DNA from 4 places in the Streptomyces sp. NPDC031497 genome. Region 2 is predicted to be linked to each of the others. Evidence: riboswitches for the same ligand, from Rfam matches in the RefSeq annotation. Region 2 holds a riboswitch; each other region holds the start of a gene.
The links. A riboswitch is a leader RNA that binds a small molecule or an ion and turns the genes downstream of it on or off. The one in region 2 is predicted to bind S-adenosylmethionine.
Positions count from the first base shown of each region.

Region 1: linked by a shared signal. The riboswitch ahead of thrC (threonine synthase) and the one ahead of ACZ5K7_RS27395 (ABC transporter substrate-binding protein) in region 2 are both predicted to bind S-adenosylmethionine.
Region 3: linked by a shared signal. The riboswitch ahead of ACZ5K7_RS11805 (amino acid ABC transporter permease) and the one ahead of ACZ5K7_RS27395 (ABC transporter substrate-binding protein) in region 2 are both predicted to bind S-adenosylmethionine.
Region 4: linked by a shared signal. The riboswitch ahead of ACZ5K7_RS41360 (aminotransferase class V-fold PLP-dependent enzyme) and the one ahead of ACZ5K7_RS27395 (ABC transporter substrate-binding protein) in region 2 are both predicted to bind S-adenosylmethionine.

Region 1 covers NZ_JBVIKO010000004.1:411,320-415,283, forward strand. The annotation lists gene ACZ5K7_RS10505 (MoaD/ThiS family protein) at 282-557, opposite strand; gene thrC (threonine synthase) at 604-1,890, opposite strand; SAM riboswitch class I at 1,909-2,071, opposite strand; gene ACZ5K7_RS10515 (glucosyl-3-phosphoglycerate synthase) at 2,229-3,173, shown strand; gene ACZ5K7_RS10520 (alpha,alpha-trehalose-phosphate synthase (UDP-forming)) at 3,256-3,964, shown strand, end outside.
Region 2 covers NZ_JBVIKO010000014.1:140,731-144,694, reverse strand. The annotation lists gene ACZ5K7_RS27405 (MBL fold metallo-hydrolase) at 1-994, opposite strand, end outside; gene ACZ5K7_RS27400 (hypothetical protein) at 1,105-1,350, opposite strand; SAM riboswitch class IV at 1,772-1,880, shown strand; gene ACZ5K7_RS27395 (ABC transporter substrate-binding protein) at 2,139-3,788, shown strand; gene ACZ5K7_RS27390 (ABC transporter permease) at 3,785-3,964, shown strand, end outside.
Region 3 covers NZ_JBVIKO010000005.1:95,037-99,000, reverse strand. The annotation lists gene ACZ5K7_RS11810 (glutathione S-transferase C-terminal domain-containing protein) at 1-759, shown strand, start outside; SAM riboswitch class IV at 837-960, shown strand; gene ACZ5K7_RS11805 (amino acid ABC transporter permease) at 1,352-2,332, shown strand; gene ACZ5K7_RS11800 (amino acid ABC transporter ATP-binding protein) at 2,329-3,111, shown strand; gene ACZ5K7_RS11795 (ABC transporter substrate-binding protein) at 3,196-3,964, shown strand, end outside.
Region 4 covers NZ_JBVIKO010000031.1:82,613-86,576, reverse strand. The annotation lists gene ACZ5K7_RS41365 (outer membrane protein assembly factor BamB family protein) at 1-784, opposite strand, end outside; gene ACZ5K7_RS41360 (aminotransferase class V-fold PLP-dependent enzyme) at 850-2,226, opposite strand; SAM riboswitch class IV at 2,387-2,503, opposite strand; gene trpD (anthranilate phosphoribosyltransferase) at 2,783-3,847, opposite strand.

The DNA.
Region 1 (3,964 bases), on a different contig from region 2:
GAATGTAGCAAGAATTCGGCCGAATTCAGGGCAAGTCGGGCCCCATAAAAGCCACAAAAGCCGCATATAACCCGCGCACTTTGGCTACTTCTTATCGGGTCAGCGGTATCGAATACGGGGCTCCCGACCTGGAGATCGGAACCGCGTTCCCCAACTGTACCGCGCTCAACCACACAGAATTGCCCCCTCCGCTTCTCTCGCGGAGGGGGCAATCGGGTGAACAGTCGGTGATCGGCGTTACCGAAGGTAATGTTCGGTCATTCGATCAGCCTGTCAGCAGGTCAACCGCCGGCGACGGCCGGGATGATGGAGACGCCGGCACCGTCCGGGGTGGCCGTCTCCAGGCCCTGCTCGAACCGCACATCGTCATCATTGACGTACACATTCACAAACCGGCGCAGCTTGCCCTCGTCGTCGAGAACGCGGGCGGCGATCCCGGTGTGCTTCTTCTCCAGATCGGAGATGACTTCGCCGAGGGTGCCTCCTTCGGCACTGACTTCGGCCTGACCACCGGTGTAGGTACGCAGGATGGTGGGGATGCGAACGGTGACGCTCACGTGTGAACCTCCGATCGGGACAACGCCCTGGTTTTTTACGGCTGGCTCAGGCGAGCCCGGCCTCGCGGAAAGACTCGAGATTCGGGCGAATAGTCGCCGTGAGCCCGGTCCCCGCCACGGCGTCCAGTGTCTTCAGTCCGTCACCCGTGTTGAGTACAACGACCGACTTCGCCGGATCGATCAGCCCATTCTCGATGAGCTTCCTGGTGACTCCGACCGTCACCCCGCCGGCGGTCTCCGCGAAGATTCCCTCGGTCCGCGCGAGCAGCTTGATCGCGTCGACGACCTGCTCGTCGGTCACGTCCTCCACCGCACCGCCGGTACGGCGCGCGATGTCCAGGACGTACGGCCCGTCGGCCGGGTTGCCGATGGCGAGGGACTTGGCGATGGTGTTCGGCTTCTGCGGCCGCACCACGTCGTGGCCCGCCTTGTAGGCCACCGACACCGGCGAGCACCCCTCGGCCTGCGCGCCGAAGATCTTGTACGGCCTGTCCTCGACGAGCCCGAGCTTGATCAGCTCCTGCAGCCCCTTGTCGATCTTCGTGAGCTGCGAGCCGGAGGCGATCGGGACGACCAGCTGGTCGGGGATCCGCCAGCCGAGCTGCTCGCAGATCTCGTACGCCAGGGTCTTGGAGCCCTCCGCGTAGTACGGCCGCAGGTTGACGTTGACGAAGCCCCAGCCCTCACCGGCCGAGTCACCGATCAGCTCGGAGCAGAAACGGTTCACGTCGTCGTAGTTGCCCTCGATGCCGACGAGCTCGCCGCCGTAGATCGCGGCCATGACGATCTTGCCCTGCTCCAGGTCGTGCGGGATGAACACGCAGGAGCGGAAGCCGGCCCGGGCGGCGGCGGCACCGACCGCGCCGGCCAGGTTGCCGGTGGAGGAGCAGGAGAGCGTGGTGTAGCCGAAGGCGCGCGCGGCCTCGACGGCCTGGGCGACGACCCGGTCCTTGAAGGAGTGCGTCGGGTTGCCGGAGTCGTCCTTGACGTACAGGCCGCCGGTGACGCCCAGCTCCTTCGCCAGGTTGTCGGCCTGGACGAGCTTGGTCCAGCCCGGGTTGATGTTCGGCTTGGTCGCCACGTCCGCGGGGACGGGCAGCAGCGGCGCGTAGCGCCAGATGTTCGCGGGACCCGCTTCGATCCGCTTCCGCAGCTCCTCGGTGTCGTAGGCCGAGAAGTCGTACGCGATTTCGAGCGGGCCGAAACACTCCTCGCAGGCGAACACCGGGCCGAGCGGCACGCGGTGGCCGCACTCGCGGCAGCTCAGGGCGGTGGCGGGACCAAGGTCGACGGTCGTGGAGTCGGTGGTGGTCGCAGCAGTCTGCACAGCCATGTGAGGCGAGGCCCTTTCTCCTCATCTTCCTCACGACGCATCTCGCCGTGAGACGGATTTGGCACCTTCCCTAGTCGGGAGCCTCGCGAGTGATCGACATTGATCAGCGATCCACGAGTAACCGACTGGAGGGTTGCCGGGGCTTCATCGGGCCGTATCCCTCTGCCCCTCTGGATGAGCGGTATGCAGTTGTCAACGCTCGGTGACCTCAGGACATGCGATGGTCATCGGCGTTGTTCAAGACTGTAACCGAAGGCCAGGACAGTTGAGATAGTCGTCCGAACCGCGAGATGGATCACACCTCGCAGTGTGACCGTGACAGTGAGGAGCCGCTGACTGTGCTGGAAGAAGTCGAGCGCTGGCTGGCCACCCGCTCCTGGTCCATGAACGACCGCCCGCTGCACCGGATACTCGCCGCCAAGCAGCGCACCGGTCAGTCCGTCTCCGTCGTGCTGCCCGCGCTCAACGAGGAGGAGACGGTCGGCGACATAGTCGCGATCATCCGTCACGACCTCATGCGGCAGGTGCCGCTCGTCGACGAGATCGTGGTCGTCGACTCCGGTTCCACCGACCGTACGGCGGCGGTGGCCGCGGCGGCCGGCGCCCGGGTCGTCCACCGCGACACGATCCTGCCGCGCATCCCCGCCGTCCCCGGCAAGGGCGAGGTCCTCTGGCGCTCCCTCCTGGTCACCACCGGCGACATCGTCTGCTTCATCGACGCCGACCTGCGTGACTTCTCCTCCGACTTCGTCACCGGGATCGTCGGCCCGCTGCTGACCGACCCGGACGTGGACCTGGTCAAGGCGATGTACGACCGCCCGCTCGCCGGCTCGGCCGGACAGGGCGGCCGGGTCACCGAACTGATGGCCCGCCCGCTGCTGAACATGCACTGGCCGCAGCTGGCCGGGTTCGTCCAGCCGCTCGGCGGCGAGTACGCGGCCCGCCGCTCGCTCCTCGAACAGCTCCCCTTCCCGGTCGGCTACGGCGTGGAGCTGGGCATGCTGGTCGACGCCCTGCACCTGGTGGGGCTCAACGCGTTGGCGCAGGTCGACGTGGGGGTCCGCAAACACCGCCACCAGGACGGCCAGGCCCTCGGCCGGATGTCCGCCGCGATCTACCGCACCGCCCAGCTGCGGCTGGCCCGCGGGCATCTGATCCGGCCCGCCCTGACCCAGTTCGAACGGGGCGAGGACGGCTTCGAGCCGCGCACCTACTCCGTGGACACCGAGGAACGACCGCCGATGGCGGAGATCGCCGAGTACGCCGAGCGCCGGGTGGCGTGACTTCTACGTACGGCCGTATACGGCGGCGCGTCGGGCACGGCCGTACGTTTGAGCGTTTCCGGGCCGGGCTAGGTTGTGGCGTATGGCTTTCACCGGCGGTGCTGAGGTGCTGGTCGCGTCCAACCGCGGCCCGGTTTCGTATGAAGTGGGCGAAGGCGGTGCGCTGCACGCCAAGCGGGGTGGCGGCGGGCTGGTCTCGGGGCTGTCGGCGATCGGGCCGGACGCGAACGCGGTGTGGGTGTGCGCGGCGCTGAGCGACGGAGACCGGGAGGCGGTACGGCGGGCCGAGGGCGGCCGGCTGCCGGCCGGGGACACCGGCGGGCAGCAGGTCCGGATGCTCGACATCGACCCGGACGTGTTCTCCGACGCGTACAACGGCATCGCGAACTCGGTGCTCTGGTTCGTCCACCACATGCTCTACCAGACCCCGCTGGAGCCGGTCTTCGACGCGGAGTTCCGGCGGCGGTGGGCGTCGTACCAGGCCTACAACCAGGCGTTCGCCGAGGCGCTGGCGCAGGAGGCGGGCGAGGGTGCGGTGGTCGTCATCCAGGACTACCACCTGGCGCTGGCCCCGCGGATGCTGCGGCGGCTGCGGCCGGATCTCCGTATCGGCCATTTCTCCCACACCCCGTGGGCCCCGCCGGACTACTTCCGGCTGCTCCCCGACGACATCGCGGCGGAGCTGCTCGGCGGGATCCTGGGCGCCGATCACGCGGCGTTCCTGACCCGGCGGTGGGCGGACGCGTTCGTGGCCTGCTGTCACGCGGTGCTGGGCCCGGGGATCCCGGCGG
Region 2 (3,964 bases):
TGAAGGTCGTACTGGCCGTGTAGACGTCGGCGGCGGCGAGGACGCCGGTGTACTTCCTGATGACCGGCTCGGCGGCATAGGCGACCTGGGCGGCCTGGTACTCCTTGACCGCGGCCCAGGCGTTGTCCCCGTACTTGGGGAAGTACGGGGTGGGGTCCACCGCCGCGAGCGCCTTCTTGACGTTGTCGATGATGTCGTCCACGTACTGCTGGTACACGACCATGTCCTGGCGGGTGCCCAGCCTGCCGATGTGGCCGCCGATGAAGTGCTTCCACGGGTAGCTCATGGCCTTGGCGGGGGCGGCGATGGAGCCGGGGACGTCCTCGTTGAGGTTGAAGCTGTCGAAGGGGACCCAGCCGGGCAGGAGGACGTCGACGAGCATGAGGGTGTTGTGGTGGGGCAGGTGGATGTAGACGTTGTCGGAGGTGTGGTTGGTGCCGTGCCAGGCCAGCTCGATGCGCTCCCCGCCGACGTGCAGCGTGTGGCGCTTGTCGAAGGTGACGTCGGGAACCGGCCGGGCCGGGTCGTTGTAGCCGGCCAGGAACTTCTTGGTCTCGGCGTGGCCGATCCGTACCACGTGCCGGCCGAACAGCGACGAGGCGCCGAGGTGGTCGGCGTGGTGGTGGGAGTAGACGAGGTGGGTCACTCGGTTGGAGACGCCGTTGGCGGAGGCGATCTCGTCGATGGCCCGCTGGAGGTTGTGCCCGATGGAGGGGGGTGCGTCGAACAGCACGACACCCTCACGGGTCGTCAGGAACGCCGCCTGGTAGGTGCCGTCGGTGACCCAGTACAGGTTCTTCTCGATCCGGCCGACGTAGTAGCCCTGCGCGTTGACGGCGGGACCGAGCGCGGACGGCGGGATCGGCGCGTAGTCGGGCAGCGTGGCGGCCGATGCCGGGCCGGCGAGTGCGCCGTCGGCCAGTGCCGCGACGGTGGGTACGGTGGCCAGCGCCGCGCTGCGGGCGAGGAACGAGCGGCGGTCCGTCGATGACATGGTGCTTCCCTTCGGGCAGTGGTGACGTACACGGGGTGGACGGCGTACCGGGTCCGGCAGGTCCGGACGGGGTCCGCCGTGCAAGTGGGGCCGAGCCGTGGGTGATCGGATCAGGCGCCGCAGGCAGGCACGATCGCGCCGCTGGTGCGCACCGCGAGGTCGCCGACGAGAAAGGCGATGACGTGCGCGATCGCCTCCGGCCGGACAGCGCGGGCCGACGCCTCCGGGGGGGAACACCGCGCCCGGTCCCCGGCCGTGTCCAGGAGCTGCGGCGCCACCGCCTGGCTCGGCCACGGCGCGATGCCGAGGTTGACGTCCAGCATGAGCCGCAGGTCCCCGGGTGGCGTGGCGACCACCTCTCCCGGGCGGCCGAACGTTGCCGAAGTCGCGGGCTGTTCACGTGCCTCGGCGTAGCCATGACGGTCTCCTTCCGGCTTCGGTCGGACAGTGGGGCCGCACCGCACATGCCGTGCCGCGCGCCCAGGTTCGCCGTGGCACAGGTGAGAGGTCCTCACCGGATTCCGGTGATCTCCTGAGCCAGGTCTGGTGAGTGGCCGTCAGCGCCTCAGCTCCCGCTCCCGCCCGGATCCGCCCTCAACCCACCACGTCCCACGCGTACTCGGCGGCCGCCCCGCCGCACACCGCCACGCGACAGGACCGACCCTCCGTCGATGCGCGGTACCCCCGGACTCCCGCACCTGCCTCGCCGTTCGGCCCGGTCTCCACGTGCCCAGACCGTCTTGACGCCGTAAGAACTGCCGATCTACGGTGAGCGCGAGCCACGAGTTCCGGTGTCAAGCCCTGGCTGGCCGGACGGCAACCCTCGACGCAGTGGGGTGCCCCAGGTGACGGCTCGGCGGAACTCTTCTTTCTGCAAGTGCGCTCACATCGGCCCCGAGGCGGCCCGGAACCCAGGAGGACGGCATGGCGAGAGCCGTGATGCTGTGCTCCCGGCTCCATGTCGACCTGCTGCTGGTGTCCAGCTGTCTGTGTCAGGGCTGATCCCGCCCTCCGCCGGCCGGCAGTGCTGCCGTCCGCCGGTGTAGCCCCTCTCGCGCTTTCTCTCACATGACCTCGCACGCCATGGCACACCCCTGTGCCATGGCCGTCTGACGCACCCCTGATGCGGAAGTAGAGACTCCTGATGGCACTTCACAGCGGCGCCACGCCGAACAGACCCCTGCGCTCCGGCCTCGGCGCGCTCTGCCTCGGCACCGCGTTCCTGGTCGCCCTGACCGGCTGCACCAGCAGCAAGGACGGCAGCACCGCGAGTTCCGGCTCGGCGATCACCGTCGGTACCACCGACCAGGTCACCAGCCTCGACCCGGCGGGCTCGTGGGACGCGGGCTCCGGCACGATCGAGAGCGAGGTCTACGCGACCCTGCTCAGTCAGAAGAACGGCTCCGCGGACGTCTCCCCGGACCTCGCCACCGGGATCAGGCTGACCGGACCCAAGGAGTACACGGTCACGCTCAAGAAGGGCCTGAAGTTCGCCAACGGCCACGAACTCACCTCCTCGGACGTCAGGTTCAGCTTCGACCGGGACCTGAAGATCGCCGACGAGAACGGCCCGTCGTCACTGCTGTACAACCTCGCCTCGGTCGCCGCCCCGGACCCGGCCACGGTCGTCTTCACCCTCAAGTCGGCCGACGACACGCTGTTCCCGCAGGTGCTGTCCACGGCCGCCGGCTACGTCGTGGACGAGCAGGTGTTCCCCGCGGACAGGATCCTCGACGACATGTCGATCGTCACGGCCAAGCCGTGGAACGGGCCGTACGGCATCAGGAGCTACGACAAGAACTCGCTGGTGTCCTTCACCGCCAACGCGGAGTACAAGGGCCGACTGGGCACGCCCAGGACCAAGGACGTCCAGCTGAAGTACTACACGGACGCCGGCAATCTGAAGCTCGACGTCCAGCAGGGCACCATCGACGCCGTCTACCGCACGCTCACCACCGCCGACCTGGACGACCTCGGCAAGGAGAAGGGCGTCAAGGTCCACACCGGCTCCGGCAACGGCATCCGCTACATCGTCTTCGACCTCGCCACCCAGCCCTACGGCACCAGGACGAAGAACGCCGACGCGAAGAAGGCCCTTGCCGTCCGGCAGGCGGTCGCGGACTCCGTCGACCGGTCCCAACTCGCCCAGCAGGTCTACAAGAACACCTACCAGCCGCTCTACAGCTCCGTCCCGGACGGCCTGACCGGCGCCAGCCCCGCCTTCAAGTCGCTCTACGGCGACCAGCGGGGCGGTCCCGACAAGGCCGCGGCGGCGGCCCGGCTGAAGGCGGCGAAGATCACCACCCCGGTGACGCTCAACCTCCAGTACAACAGCGACCACTACGGCTCGTCGTCGGCCGACGAGTACGCGCTGATCAAGACCCAGCTGGAGGCCACCGGCCTGTTCAAGGTGAACCTGCAGTCCACCGAGTGGACCCAGTACGGCAAGGACCGCGTCAAGCACCTCTACCCGCTCTACCAGCTTGGCTGGTACGCCGACTACCTCGACGCCGACAACTACCTCTCGCCCTTCTACTCGGCCAACAGCTGGGTCGCCAACGGCTACGAAGATCCCGCCGTACGCGCGCTGATCAAGAAGGAGGAGACCGAGACGGACGCCGCGAAACGGACCGAGCTGCTGAAGCAGGCGCAGGACAGGGCCGCCGCGCAGGTGCCGCTGCTGCCGCTGCTGCAGGGCTCCACCGCCATCGTCACCCGCAGCGACATCAGCGGTGTCCCGGCCGAACTGGACGCGACGTACCAGTTCCGCTGGGCGGGACTCTCGAAGAAGTGAGTACTCCGACGCAGGAGACCCCCGGCGCCGTCGCCACTCCGGCCGACGGCGCCGCCGGGTACGGGTTCGCCCGCTACCTGGCGGTCCGCTTCCTCCTCATCATCCCCACCGTGCTGATCCTGGTCAGTCTGGTCTTCTTCCTGATGCGGCTGACCGGCGACCCGATCAGCGCCGCC
Region 3 (3,964 bases), on a different contig from region 2:
CTCCACCTCGCCACCGCCTGTCCCGACGGCCTCCGCATCGCCGTCGGCCACAGCCTGCTGGCCCTCGACGACTGTTGTCCGGTCACCTATCTGCCCGCCGTCCCGGACTGTCCGGACGGCAGCCACACGGCGCTGCGCCCGCTGTACGAGGCGAGCGCCCACCACTACTCGGGACCGGCCCTCGCACCCGTGCTCAGCGACGACTGGTCCGGCCGCATCGTCTCCACCCACAGCCGGGACATCCTGCGCGACCTGGACCGCCACTTCGGCGACGGCGCCACCCGGCTGTACCCGTGCGGTGCCGAGGCCGAGATCGAGGCCGTCGAGCGGCTGTGCGCCGAGGGCATCGAGCAGGCCGCGCAGCGCGCCGGGCGCGTGGGCGGCGACCCGGAGGCGCTGGAGGTGCTGCTCGCCGCCCTGGACGAGCTGGAGTGCCGGCTGACCGGGGCGGAGTTCCTTGTCGGCGGGCAACTCACGGCGGCGGACGTCGAGTTGTGGGTGGCCCTGGTGCAACTCGACACCGTGCACCGCAACCACCTGGACGCCTCCGCCGTGCACCGCATCGCCGGCCATCCGGTGCTGTGGGCCTACGCCCGCCGGCTGGCCGCGCACCCGGCCTTCGGCGCCCACCTCGACCTCGACGGCATCGCCCGTCGCCACCACGGCCGTTGCCAGGGCCTGGAAGCCGCCGGTGCGGCCGTCCAGATCCTGGACTGGGCGGGCCACGCGGCGGACGCTCCCGGCGTTCCGCGCAGGTGAGAGCGGCCCGAACCGTTTCGCCAGTCGGACAGGCGTTGACATTCGTTCGGGCAACTGCGTTACTTACGGACCAGAACGGTCAAGAGCGTCAGCGTCAAGCCCTGGCTTGCTGACCGGCAACCCTCGCATCGCGGTGGGGTGCCCCAGGTGACGACCGGACCGATGACGTTTCGGCAAGCGACGATTCGGTAAGCGCGAGGCCCCCCGAGGGCCAGCACGACAGTGACAGGTGACGGACATGTACGCAGCCTCCAGGACGGCCGAGCGCCGCACCTCGGGCTGCGTACGCCCGTATCCGAGCCCGCTCGTCGCCGACCGTGCCGTCGATCTGCTCCGTGTCAACAGCGCCCTGTGTAGCGCGTGTACCGCACCGGGCTGTGCCCGCTGTCGGGTCTGACCAGGCTTTTCCGCCGGCTTCCCGCAGCTTCGCGCCTCAGCGTCCCCGTCGAAACACCGGTCGCCCGGTGTGCCGCCGTCCGCCCAGCCCCCCTGCCCCGCGCGCCCCCGTGCACCGTGCCGCCCGCCCGCATGCGGCCCGGTCGTACGGTCCCGGCCGTGGGGCCCGGGGTGTCCGACTCCGCCGGAGCCCGCCATGACCGAACCCCCAGGCACCGTGTCCCTCGCCGAGGCACCGCCACCAACTGACGATACGTCAAAACCCGTCAAAACCCAGCGGGTTCAGCCGTTGCGCCGCCCCGGCCGGTGGATCGCCACCGCCGTCGTCCTGGTGGTCGTCGCGCAGTTCGCACACGGACTGGCCACCAACCCCTTCTACCAGTGGGACCGGTTCCGCTACTGGTTCCTGCGGCCCACGATCCTCGACGGGCTCGTCATCACCCTCGAAGTCGCCGCGCTCAGCGCCGTGCTGGGCCTCCTCGGCGGCGTCGTACTGGCCGTCGCCCGGCTCTCCGGCAGCCCCGTGCTGCGCGCCGTCAGCTGGACCTACACCTGGCTGTTCCGCTCGATCCCGCTGATCGTCCTGCTGATCTTCCTCTACAACTTCTCGGCCCTGTACCAGACGTTGAGCCTGGGTGTGCCCTTCGGCCCGTCCTTCGTCAGCTTCGACGAGTCGAAACTCGCCACCGACATGGTGGTCGCCGTGGTCGGCCTCAGCCTCAACGAGGCGGCCTACGCGGCCGAGGTGGTGCGCGGCGGCATCCTCTCCGTCGACCAGGGCCAGCACGAGGCGGCCGCCGCACTCGGCCTGCCCAAGAGCTACCAGTTCACCCGGATCGTCTTCCCGCAGGCCCTGCGCTCCATCGTGCCGAACTACGTCAACCAGCTCATCGGGCTGATCAAGGGCACGTCCCTGGTGTTCTACGTCTCGCTGCTCGACCTCTTCGGCTCGGTGCAGTCCATGGGCAGCACCTACCCCGGCGACATCGTGCCGCTGCTGCTCGTGGCCACCGTCTGGTACCTGATCCTGACCAGCGCCGTCTCCGTCGTCCAGTTCTACGTCGAGCGGTACTTCGCCCGCGGCGCCACCCGCACGCTGCCGCCGACCCCCCTCCAGAAACTCCGCACCGGCCTCGGCGACCTGCGGGAACGGATACGCCGGGAGGCCGCCGCATGACCACCGCACCGGACCTCGCGCCCGCCGCCCTGGAGATCCACGACGTCCACAAGTCGTACGGCGCCCATCGCGTCCTCGACGGGGTCGACCTGACCGTCCGCCCCGGCGAGGTCACCGTCATCCTCGGCCCGTCCGGCTCCGGCAAGTCCACCCTGCTGAGGGTGATCAACCACCTGGAGAAGCCCGAGACCGGCTACGTCAGCGTCGGCGGCGAACTGGTCGGCGTGAAGCGCCACGGGGACCGGCTCAAGGAGCTGAGCGAACGCGCCATCCTGGCCCAGCGCAGCCGGATCGGCTTCGTCTTCCAGAACTTCAACCTGTTCCCGCACCTGACGGTCCTCGACAACGTCGCGGCCGCCCCCGTCGCCACCGGAAAGCTGACCAGGCCCGAGGCCCAGCAGCTGGCCAAGGAACTCCTCGAACGGGTCGGCCTCGGCGAGCGCGTCGGCGCCTACCCGCGGCAGCTGTCGGGCGGCCAGCAACAGCGCGTGGCCATCGCCCGCGCCCTGGCCCTGCGGCCCGGCATCATCCTCTTCGACGAACCGACCTCCGCGCTCGACCCCGAGCTGGTCGGCGAGGTCCTCGCCGTCATCAAGGACCTGGCCTCCGGCGGCACCACCCTCGTGATCGTCACCCACGAGATCGGCTTCGCCCGCGAGGTCGCCGACCGGATCGTCTTCATCGACGCCGGAAGGATCGTCGAACAGGGCCCGCCCGCCGAGATCCTCGACAACCCGCGGCACGAACGGACCCGGGACTTCCTCCGCAAGGTCCTCTGAACCACACCCCTTTCACTGGAACCACCCCCTCTTTCCCTTGAACCACCCCCCCTTTCACTTGTCACTGAGACACGAAGGACAGCCATGCCCACGCTCCTCTCCCGACGCAGCCTGATCCGCGGCCTCACCACGGCGACCGCCGTAGCGACCCTCGCCACCGGGCTCGCCGCCTGCGGGGGCGACAGCGACGCCGCGACCACGACCGACAGCGCCAAGAGCGGCGAGGTCGTCATCGGACAGGTCTCCAACGGCGCCGCCCAGCAGACCACCGTCAAGGTCTCCGAGGTCAAGTCCATCAGCGCCGAACTGCCCGCCTCCGTCCGCAAGAGCGGCAAGCTCGTCATCGGCGAGGGTGTCCTGCCCGCCGGATTCCCGCCGCTCGCCTACGTGGGCAGCGACCAGAAGACCCTCACCGGTTCCGAACCCGACCTCGCCCGGCTGGTCGCCGCGGTCTTCGGCCTCACGCCCGAGCTGAAGAGCTTCACCTGGGAGAACATGTTCGTCGGCATCGACAGCGGCAAGGTCGACGTGGCCCTCTCCAACATCACCGACACCGAGGAGCGCAAGAAGAAGTACGAGTTCGCGTCCTACCGGCAGGACAACCTCGCCTTCACGGTCCCGAAGAAGAGCACCTGGAACTTCGACGACAACTACGAGAACCTCGCCGGCAAGACCGTCTCCGTCAGCGCCGGCACCAACCAGGAGAAGATCCTCCTGGAGTGGAAGGCCAAGCTGGCCAAGGAGGGCAAGAAGGTCACGGTCAAGTACTACCAGGACAGCAACAGCGTCTACCTGGCCCTCAACAGCGGCAAGATCGACGCCTACCTCGGCCCCAACCCCGGCATCGCGTACC
Region 4 (3,964 bases), on a different contig from region 2:
CGTCCGCGGGCGTCGGCCGCGCGCCGGGGTCGTCGCGCAGACAGGACTCCACGAGCTCCAGATGGTTTTTCGGTACGGCGGACAGGTCGACGTCCCCGGTCAGGATCCGCAGCAGGACGACCGAGTCCTGCCCCTCGCCGAAGGGTTCCCGTCCGCCCGCCGCGTACGCGAGGACCGCGCCCAGCGAGAAGACGTCACTGGCCGGTCCCACGTGGGCGCCGTTGCGGATCTGCTCGGGCGAGACATAGCCGACCGACCCGACGATCACCCCGGTCCGGGTCAGTGCCGTCCCTTCCAGGGCCCGGACGATCCCGAAGTCGATGACCCGGGGGCCGTCCGGCGCCAGCAGGATGTTGGAGGGCTTGAGGTCACGGTGCACCAGCCCCTTGGCGTGGATCGCGGCCAGCGCCTCGCCCAGCGCGGCCGCCAGCAGCCGTACCGCGTCGCCGGTCAGGGGGCCGCCTTCGAAGATCGCGTCCCGCAGGTTCGGCCCGTCCACGTACTCGGTGGCCATCCACGGCCGTACGGCCTCGGTGTCCGCGTCCACGACGCGGGCGGTGTAGGTCCCCGCGCCGCCGACGGTCTGCGCGGCCCGCACCTCGTGCCGGAAACGGGCCCGGAAGGTGCGGTCCTCCGCGTGTTCGGCGCGCACCACCTTCACGGCGAGCCGGAGACCACCGCGCGCCTCGGCGAGATACACCTCGCCCATACCGCCGGATCCGAGTCTGCCCCGGACCTCGTAGGGACCGATGGTCCGAGGATCCGTCTCGCGCAGCTCCTGCACCCCGTGCTCCCCCTGCCCTCCGTACAGCTGAGGGAAGCGTATACGCGCGGCTGGACGTCAGTCCGTCAGACGGCCGGTACGCAACGGCCGTCCTCCGTACGGTAGTTCCATTTCGCGCCATCCCGGACGAGCTCCTTGACGGCATTCACGAACCGCTCCACGTGCTCGTCCGGCGTCCCCGCGCCGAAGCTCACCCGGATCGCGTTCAGGGACTTCTCGCCCGGTGCCGCCTCCGGCGCCCCGCACTCGCCCTGGGTCTGCGGGTCGGAGCCCAGCAGGGTCCTGACCAGCGGGTGGGCGCAGAAGAGGCCGTCGCGGACGCCGATGCCGTACTCGGCGGAGAGGGCCGCGGCGAAGTGGGAGCTGTTCCAGCCGTCCACCACGAAGCTGATCACTCCGACGCGGGGGGCGTCGTCGCCGAAGAGGGAGAGGACACGGACCTCGGGAACCTCGGCCAGCCCCGCCCGCACCTTCTCGATCAGGTGCCGCTCGCGGGCGACCAGCGTGTCGAAGCCCGCCTCGGTCAGCGCCTTGCAGGCGGCGGCGATCGAGTAGGCGCCGATCACGTTCGGGGAGCCCGCCTCGTGGCGCGCGGCGCTCTCGTGCCACTCCACGGCCACTCCCCCGTCCTCACGCCGGGTGACCTTGCGGCTGGCGCCGCCGCCCGCGAGGTACGGCTCGGCCGCCCGGAGCCAGTCGGCGCGGCCGGCCAGGACGCCGGAGCCGAAGGGGGCGTACAGCTTGTGGCCGGAGAAGGCGACCCAGTCGACGTCCAGCTCGCGGACGCTCACCGGGTGGTGCGGGGCCAGCTGGGCCGCGTCCAGGACGATCCGGGCGCCGTGCGCGTGCGCGGCCGCGGCCAGCTCGCGGACCGGCCACAGCTCGCCGGTGACGTTCGAGGCGCCGGTGACACAGACCAGGGCCGGGCCGTAGCCCCCTTCAATGGACACGGTGCGGTCGGCGAGGGCCTGCTCCAGGGTCTCGACGGCCTGGCGCGGGGTGCGCGGGGCGTCGAGGTAGGTGACCCGGGCGTCCTGCCAGGGCAGCAGGGAGGCGTGGTGCTCGGTCTCGAAGACGAAGACCTGGCAGTCGGCGGGGAGCGCGCGGGCCAGGAGGTTCAGGGAGTCCGTGGTCGAGCGGGTGAAGACCAGCTGGTCGTCGGGGCGGCAGTCGAGGAACTCGGCGACGGTCTTCCGGGCGTTCTCGAAGAGGTCGGTCGACAGCTGGGAGAGGTAGCCGGCACCGCGGTGGACGCTGCCGTAGTAGGGCGCGTAGGCCGCCACGTCGTCCCAGACCCGCTGGAGCGCCGGGGCGCTGGCCGCGTAGTCGAGGGCGGCGTAGGTGACCTCGCCGCCGGTGACGAGCGGGACGGTGACATCCTGCCCTAGAACGGGCAGCGGGGCACAAACCGACTGGGCGGAGACAGCGGTGGAGACAGACATGGCGAACTCCTGTGAGGGGTAAGCGAAATCGCCGGGCCGGACGGTACGTCGACGGCACGGGAAAGGTGAAAGGGGTATGCGGAGGCGGGGCTCGACGCCCTATCGCATTCGCTTGCTCACAGAAGACTCCCTCGACGACCAGGACCCCTGGCGTGCGAGGGGTCCGCGCTTGCCGTAGACCTCTCTGCCTACGACCTGGTCTTCACCCGGGGCACCCCGCCACGGACGGAGGGTTGCCGGACAGTCGGCCGGGGCCTCATGACTGTCACTCATGACCTGAGAAGAAACGTAAGTGAAGTGATCGGCGACGCGCAACTCCTGTCCGGATGACGGGACACCGCCAGGGTCCGAAGCCGCTTCCGCACCGCCGGAAGACCGAATGCGGTCGCTCGCCGTTGCGGCGGAAAGGCGGAAAGGCGGAAAGGCGGAAGTACCCCGCTCACCTTCTTTTCCGCCGCAACGGCGATCAGCCACGACGGCGCAGCTGGGGGTCCCCCCACGCCCTTAAGGCAGTGGGGAGGTGCCGTACCGCGCCTCAGCGCGCCGACCGCGGCCCCTACCTGTTCGTCGCCGCCGCCCAGCGCTCCAGCACCCGCTTGGCCGCGCCCGAGTCGATCGACTCCGCCGCCTTGTCCATGCCGGCGCGGATCTGCTCGGCCAGCGTTCCGGTGCCCGGGTCCAGGGCCACCAGCGCCGCCGCCGAGTTCAGCAGGACCGCGTCGCGGACCGGGCCCGTCTCGCCGTCCAGGAGCCGACGGGCGACCTCCGCGTTGTACGACGGGTCGCCGCCGCGCAGCGCCTCTACCGGGACCAGCTCGATGCCGACGTCCCGCGGGTCGAAGGTCTCCTCGGTGATCTTGCCGTCGCGGACGATCCAGACGTGGGACGTGGCGGTGGTCGTCAGCTCGTCGAGGCCGTCGTCGCCGCGGAAGACCAGGGAGGAGTTGCCGCGTTCCGCGAAGACGCCCGCGACGACCGGCGCCATGCGCGGGTCCGCGACGCCGACCGCCTGGGCCCGCACCTGCGCGGGGTTGGTCAGCGGGCCGAGGATGTTGAACACCGTGCGGATACCCAGCTGGCCGCGGGCCGCGCCCGCATGGCGCAGCGCCGGGTGGAACTTGACGGCGAAGCAGAAGGTGATGCCGGCCTCCTCGGCGACCTCGGCGACCCGCCGCGGGGTCAGATCGAGGTTGACGCCGAGCTTCTCCAGCACGTCCGAGGCGCCGGACGCGGAGGACGCCGCCCGGTTGCCGTGCTTGACGACCTTCGCCCCGGTGCCGGCCACCACCAGCGCCGACATCGTCGAGATGTTCACCGTCTTGGCGCCGTCACCGCCGGTGCCGACGATGTCCACCGTGCGGCCCGGTACCTCGATGACGTTGGCGTGCGCGTACATCGTGCGGACCAGGCCGTTGATCTCGTCGACCGTCTCGCCCTTCGCCCGCAGGGCGACGACGAAACCGGCGATCTGGGCGTCGGTGGCCTGCCCGCGCATGATCTGGTCCATCGCCCAGGCCGTCGCGTCAGCGCTCTGGTCCTGGCCGTACAGCAGCGCGTTCAGCACCTCGGGCCAGGAACGGCCCGCCGCGATGTCGCCTCCAGCGGGGGTCACAGCGCTCATGAGGCCGCTCCTGATGGTCGTACCGGCGAAAAACAGTGTCAGGCCCACCCTATCCAGCTCCGGGCACGGCGAAGGGCCCCCGTCCGTACACCGGACGGGGGCCCTTCGGCCGTGGCG